2 regions of the Virgibacillus sp. W0430 genome follow, and region 1 is predicted to be linked to the other one. Evidence: predicted binding sites of a transcription regulator. Region 1 holds the regulator's gene; the other holds the start of a gene.
The links. Region 1 encodes LexA, which represses DNA repair genes until DNA is damaged. Its sites were predicted from a motif close to CGAACATATGTTCG; they were not measured.

Region 1 (3,436 bases):
CTTTATACCTTCGATGTACAGTTGCTTTAGATACAGAAAAACCGAGACCGTTTAAAACCTTTGTAATTTCCTCAAACGTTAATTTTTGCCTTCTTAACCGGACTACCTCATCAATTGGAAAGTCTACCCTCTGCCTTCCAGGTGAATGGTCTTGATTTCTCAAATTTTTACTCGGATCGTATCCTTCTTTTACTGCCTTTTGCATTCCGCGCTTAATTTTCAAATTATGAATTTTTCGCTGATATTCTTCCACAATGCCTACGATTTGCAAAACCATTGAATCGGATTCGGATAGTTTAAGCTTACCTTGGTCAACGATCGTATAGATAGGTATGTTATGTTTTTGTAATTGATGAAAAAGGGCTATTTTCATATTACCTCGTCCTAATCTTGTTTCATCTTGAATTAATAAGCAATCGGCAGCTTTATTAGAGAAAATATCTAGCAAACTAAAAACGCCTTCTCTTTCGATTTCATATCCGCTCGCTTGTTCCTCTATGCAATGGTGAACATTCATGTTGTATGTATTTGCCAATTCTAACAATTCTTTTTTTTGTCTATTTAAGGAAGATTCTTGTTCCCTTTTATTGGTGCTAACCCTACAATAAATTACTGCTCTCATGAAGTATTGCTCCTTAGTAATAATTCCATTTAATAAGTGCTTGATACCATTGTAAAATAAAGTACACCTAAAGTAATCCCAAAAGTTATTAAATAAAAGAAATCTACTTTTGTCATTTTACCAAACATATATTTATTCCTCCTCCAAAAATAGGAACAGTCGTTCGCTTCGGTTGATTTTAGTATAACAGAACATATGATCCTGTCAAGTGAAAATTAGAACGAATGTTTGCTTTGGGTTTCGTGTCGTGATAAACTTATTAATAATTAATGTATATGCAGAGGAGCGCAGATCATGACTAAGCTATCAAAGAGACAAAAGATGATCGTTGAATATATAAAAAGTGAAGTGCAAACAAAAGGATACCCACCTTCTGTTCGAGAAATAGCGGAAGCTGTAGGGCTTGCATCTAGTTCAACTGTGCACGGCCATCTGGAAAGAATTGAAAGTAAAGGATACATACGAAGAGATCCGACTAAGCCAAGAGCGATTGAAATACTAGACTGTTCAGAGGATAGTCATGTACCTCGTGACGAAGCGAGATATGCACCACTGATAGGGAAAGTAACTGCAGGTTCTCCCATTACAGCAATAGAAAACATAGAAGAATATGTACCGATTCCATCTTCAAATGTAAGAGCAGATGAAAACGTTTTTGTACTTTCTGTTGAAGGTGATAGTATGATAGAAGCTGGTATTTTAGATGGAGATATGGTTATTGTTAAACAGCAAAATACGGCAAAAAATGGTGAGATTGTAGTAGCTATGACAGAGGATAATGAAGCGACCGTGAAGCGCTTTTATAAGGAAATTGATCACATTCGACTACAGCCTGAAAACAATACACTTGAACCATTAATCTACAAAAACGTAACGATACTAGGAATTGTCGTTGGACTGTATCGAAACTTGCATTAAAAACGTCCTGTTTTTTCACGTTTTTGAATTAGCGTATAAAAAATTAGGAAGGATCTCCGGCTTGAGCGAACGGGATTCCATTGAAAAATGGTTTTCTCTTTTAGCAAAGTATTTTCGTTAATAAAAAGAAGAGGCCTTTAATGCTGTTGTTGTCGTGGAAGGTGGCTACTCCAGCTTCAAAGCAGGAGTCGAAAACCCTGGACTGAGTGTAGCGAGGATGCGGAACGCCCCCGCCTTTCACTGCAATCAACGGCTTCCGTCTAAAATTAGTATTTGAGGACTTTTTCAGTGGCCTCGCCATAGCACGATAGGCTCGCCAATCATCCGCGGAAAGCGAGTGTGATACATAACTATTTTCCTTATCTCTTTTTTTCTACATTATAATGATTTTCGTCTGAAACAGATTGCTTATACTACCTATTAAGTGTACAGGTAGCTTACTCACACGTATTATCCTTTTTAAAAAATCGATCGGTAACGGCTGTGCTTTTCTTTAATCCATTTTTAAAAAGCACACTTTTGCCTTTTATAAATGAGAGCTTATACCGTAACGATTGCATACATTACTTCAAAACTGCCGTTTAACGTATACATGTAGCATTAATTGCCTCTCTATACGATATGTTAAACAGAGCTAATTCCTCCGTTTTGCATTTTCTCCACGGTAGCAATCATCGCTATTTTAACGTGAGCATAGGTTAGTCCTCCTTGAACGAACGCAATAAATGGGGCTTTCAGTGGGCCATCTGCAGTTAACTCGATACTTGATCCTTGAATAAATGTCCCTGCCGCCATAATAACATCATGTTCATATCCTGGCATTTCGCTAGGAAATGGTTGAACATACGAGTTGATTGGTGAGTTTTCCTGAATTGATTGACAAAACGAAATCATTTGTTCTCGATCGTAAAAAGTGATCGATTGAATAATATCTGTGCGATGCTCGATGTAATTTGGTGACGTTTTATATCCTGCTAACTCCAACAATCGTGCAGTAAACACTGCTCCCTTTAAAGCTTCTCCAACAACATGTGGAGCTAAAAACAATCCTTGGTACATTTCTTGCAACATATTTAAAGTTGCACCAGCTTCTTTGCCTAATCCGGGTGCGGTCAATCGGTTAGCCGCCTTCGTTACAAGCTTCTTACTTCCTACAATATATCCGCCAGCACGAACTAGCCCTCCACCTGGATTTTTAATTAAAGAGCCCGCGATAATATCGACACCAACATGCAAAGGCTCTTTTGTTTCAACAAATTCACCATAACAATTATCTACAAACACAATAACATCACTTTTTATCTTTCTTATAAATGTAACCATCTCTTCAATTTCTTTAATATTAAAGGAAGGCCGATCTTCATAGCCTTTTGATCGCTGGATACCAATTACTTTTGTTTTACTTGAAATGGCGAGTTTAATCCCATTGAAGTCAATCTTTCCTTCGTGTGTCAAAGCAACTTCGTTGTATTCGATATTATACTCTTTTAAGGATCCAGAATTATTACCACGTTTACCGATTACTTCTTCCAATGTATCATAAGGAGCTCCAGTAATATAGAGCAATTCATCACCTGGCCGGAGCAAACTAAATAAAACCGTTGAAATTGCATGCGTTCCAGATACAATTTGCGGGCGAACGAGCGCATCTTCGCCTCCAAATATGTTTGCATATAATAATTCTAAACGATCTCTGCCAATGTCATCGTATCCGTAACCATCTGTTGAATGGAAGTGATTATCACCAATTCGGAGCTCTTGAAATGCTTTCAATATCTTTCGTTGGTTTAGTTCTACTGTTTTTTCAATTTGCTTGAAATTAATTGCACAGTCAGTTTCAGCCTTATTCACTAATTCATCTATCATGTCGGTTGTCATTCTCCTTCAATAGGCGTT
Region 2 (3,436 bases), on a different contig from region 1:
ACTTCTTTTTCAACTCGATCTAATAATACTTTTTTGGCCTGATCTGTTGTATATCCTGAAATGCGCTCAAGCTCCATTTGCTGCTCGTTTAACATCGCGTCCACTTTGCTTTCCATTTCTTCAATTTGTTGTTGTTTTTCTGTCAGTGTTTGTTCTCTTTTTTCTAATACGAGTTCACGCTTATCGAGTGTGACACTTTTTCTATCCAGATTTTCTTCTTTTTGCATCAGACGATCATCTTGTCTTTGTAGTTCCAAACGTCGCTCACGTATTTCTTCTTCTGCCTGCTGACGAAGTTTATGATTTTCATCCTTCGCCTCAAGAAGCGCCTCTTTTTTAGAGGCATCTGCATTCCGATGTGCTTCTTCAACTATTTGTTTTGCTAAATTTTCTGCACTGGAAATTTTAGCTTCAGCAATAGATTTACGAATCAGATACCCAACAACAATACCGACGATTAAGACTAAGGCGAGCAAAATGGAGATGACAAAAGGATTGTCCACGATTTTCACCTCCTATTGCTATAAAATTGTACAATTCATTATTGTCGGCATATACCATATTTAATAAATAAAGATTGTATAATAGAAATATAAAATTATACAATTTAATTTTAAATGTACTACTAATCAATGTCAATGAATACCCTTTCGTTTTCTTCTAATTGCTTATAAGTAACCCATATGGTTTAAGCAATCTGTTATACAGACGCCACGTTTAATTTGCACTACTGTGCCATCAGACTCTTATAGCTGCCATCGGTTTGCGTTATTTGATCATCTCCCAGGTGAAAGTAGTCTTTTGTCGTTTTCCGTGTCGTTCTTGATCTAAGTGACTTTTAACAAATCTGGCTCTTTAACTATTCTTTTGGGTTCTACGTCAAATGTCACTAGCAATGGTAAGGAGCAATAAAAAAACCTTTACCAGTTTTGAGTTAGGTAAAGGGCCTTTTCAATTAAATGCATTTTATTATTGTTTTAATATCACGAATAAACTACAAAGCGAAAAGAGTACGTACGATATTTATTAGTACAGCCTATGCTTCATTTTCTTCAAGATCAGAAGCGCTCTCTGTTTCTGCTGGTTCATCTAATTGGTAATGCGCTCGTATCGCTGTATGAATTTCATCCATTATATCTTCATTTTCTTTTAAAAATTGCTTTGCATTTTCACGACCTTGGCCAAGTCTATCTTCTTTATAGGAGTACCAAGAGCCGCTTTTTTCAACGATATCAAGCTCTGCTCCAATATCAATAATCTCGCCTTCTTTAGATATACCTTCTCCATACATAATATCGACCATAGCTTGCTTAAATGGCGGGGCTACTTTATTTTTAACTACTTTAATTCGCGTTTTGTTCCCTACCATATCGTTCCCTTGTTTCAATGTTTCGGCACGGCGTACTTCCAAGCGGACAGAAGAATAAAATTTTAATGCACGGCCGCCTGGAGTCGTCTCTGGATTCCCGAACATAATGCCAACTTTTTCTCTAATCTGATTAATGAATATCGCAGTAGAATTTGATTTATTAATGGCACCAGACAATTTTCTTAGTGCTTGAGACATTAAACGCGCTTGCAAACCGACATGCGAATCTCCCATTTCTCCTTCAATTTCAGCCTTTGGTACTAATGCCGCAACTGAATCAACGACGATAATGTCCACCGCGCCACTACGTACAAGCGCTTCAGCAATCTCTAAGGCCTGCTCTCCGGTATCAGGCTGTGATAAAAGCAACTCTTCAATGTTTACTCCTAGTGCTCTTGCATAGGTCGGATCTAATGCATGCTCAGCATCGATAAAAGCTGCTTGCCCTCCATTTCTTTGGGCTTCTGCGATTGCATGCAACGCAACAGTTGTTTTACCAGACGATTCTGGGCCATAAATTTCAATGACTCGCCCTTTCGGATAGCCACCAATTCCTAAAGCGACATCCAACGCTAGGGAGCCACTTGGGATCGTTGCAAGCTTTTTCTCAGCCTGCTCTCCAAGTTTCATAATTGAACCTTTTCCAAATTGCTTCTCTATATTTCGTAAAGCCATATCTAGTGCTTGTTTTCTATCATTCAATGAGACTACCTCCTTTAATCAACTACCCATATCATACAATGTTTTTATTGTTTTGCCAACAAAAACCGAATAAATGTTCTTATTTTTATTTATAATTTATTACGGACTTTTAAAAAACAACTTAAAAAGGCCATAAAATAACTCATTTTCAAGAAAAAATTACATAAGGAAATTACATTTTGAGGAAACGGTACAATATTTCAAATCCTTTAAGCATTGCTCTTCTTCTCACTGTATTTCGATCGCCCTGAAAAATGAATTTCTCCACTTTTTGTTTCCCCAAACGATCACTAACTGCAATAAAGACTGTTCCTACAGGCTGTCCTTCAATGGAATTAGGACCAGCTACGCCGGTAAAGCTAATTCCTATATCCGCATCCAAAACAGTACATATATTTTCTGCCATTTCAATTGCACACGCTTCGCTTACAGTACCTTTTGCGTCTATCGTTTCTGGTGAAACATGTAATACATCCGTTTTCACCTTCGTATCATAGCATACAACTGCTCCACGGCAAACAGACGAGATACCAGAAGCTGCAATTAATTTATGAGTAAACATTCCTCCTGTTAAGCTTTCCGCAGCTGCAATGTACTTATTTTGTTCATTTAGCATTGATAATATTGTGTTTTGAATACTATCATGCTCCATACCATAAAAGTATTCGCCAACCTTATCTAACACTTTCTCTTTTGTCCCATTTAAAAGGTCTTCAGCCTTCTCGCTTGATGTCGCTTTAGCAGTCAGTCTAATAACAACCCCATCATCCTGTGCAAGTGGAGCTATTGTAGGATTATTTTGTACTTGAATTAGAGATTGAAGCTCATGCTCTAATTGTGATTCACCAATTCCAATAAAACGAAGCACTTTTGATTTAATAATCATTTCTTCGCCCATTTGTTCACGTATATATGGAAAAACAGCTTGAATAGACAACTGTTTCATTTCTCGTGGAACACCAGGTAAAAAGATCCACGTTTTATTTTCATACGGTACGATCATACCTGGTGCCATACCAACTGTATTTTCAATTACTTTTGCATTGGAAAACACTCTCGCTTGTCTTTCGTTATTCGGTGTCATTTCTTTTCCTTGTCTACGATAAAAAGCTTTAATTTTATCCATTGACGGCTGATGCTCGGTTAATTCCATGTTACTCAATTGTTGAAAGGCTTCACGGGTCAAATCATCCTCGGTCGGCCCTAAGCCGCCAGTTACAATTATAATATCAGAACGCTTATGTGCGTCTTTAAACACTTGTTCCACACGTTGTAAATTATCTCCTACAACGGTGTGATAAAACGTGTTGACTCCATAGGCTGCTAGCTGATCAGATAGCCATTGTGCATTTGTGTTTGCAATTT

Region 2: a site for LexA is predicted at 2,138-2,151, ahead of recA (recombinase RecA). Genes of this name have one in related genera too.

What each region holds. Positions count from the first base shown of each region.
Region 1 covers NZ_JBPYCS010000023.1:2,785-6,220, forward strand. The annotation lists gene ACLIBH_RS11220 (YneB family resolvase-like protein) at 1-622, opposite strand, end outside; gene lexA (transcriptional repressor LexA) at 917-1,540, shown strand; gene ACLIBH_RS11230 (aminotransferase class I/II-fold pyridoxal phosphate-dependent enzyme) at 2,165-3,406, opposite strand; gene hflX (GTPase HflX) at 3,396-3,436, opposite strand, start outside.
Region 2 covers NZ_JBPYCS010000003.1:107,506-110,941, forward strand. The annotation lists gene rny (ribonuclease Y) at 1-503, opposite strand, end outside; gene recA (recombinase RecA) at 1,037-2,071, opposite strand; gene ACLIBH_RS02720 (competence/damage-inducible protein A) at 2,244-3,436, opposite strand, start outside.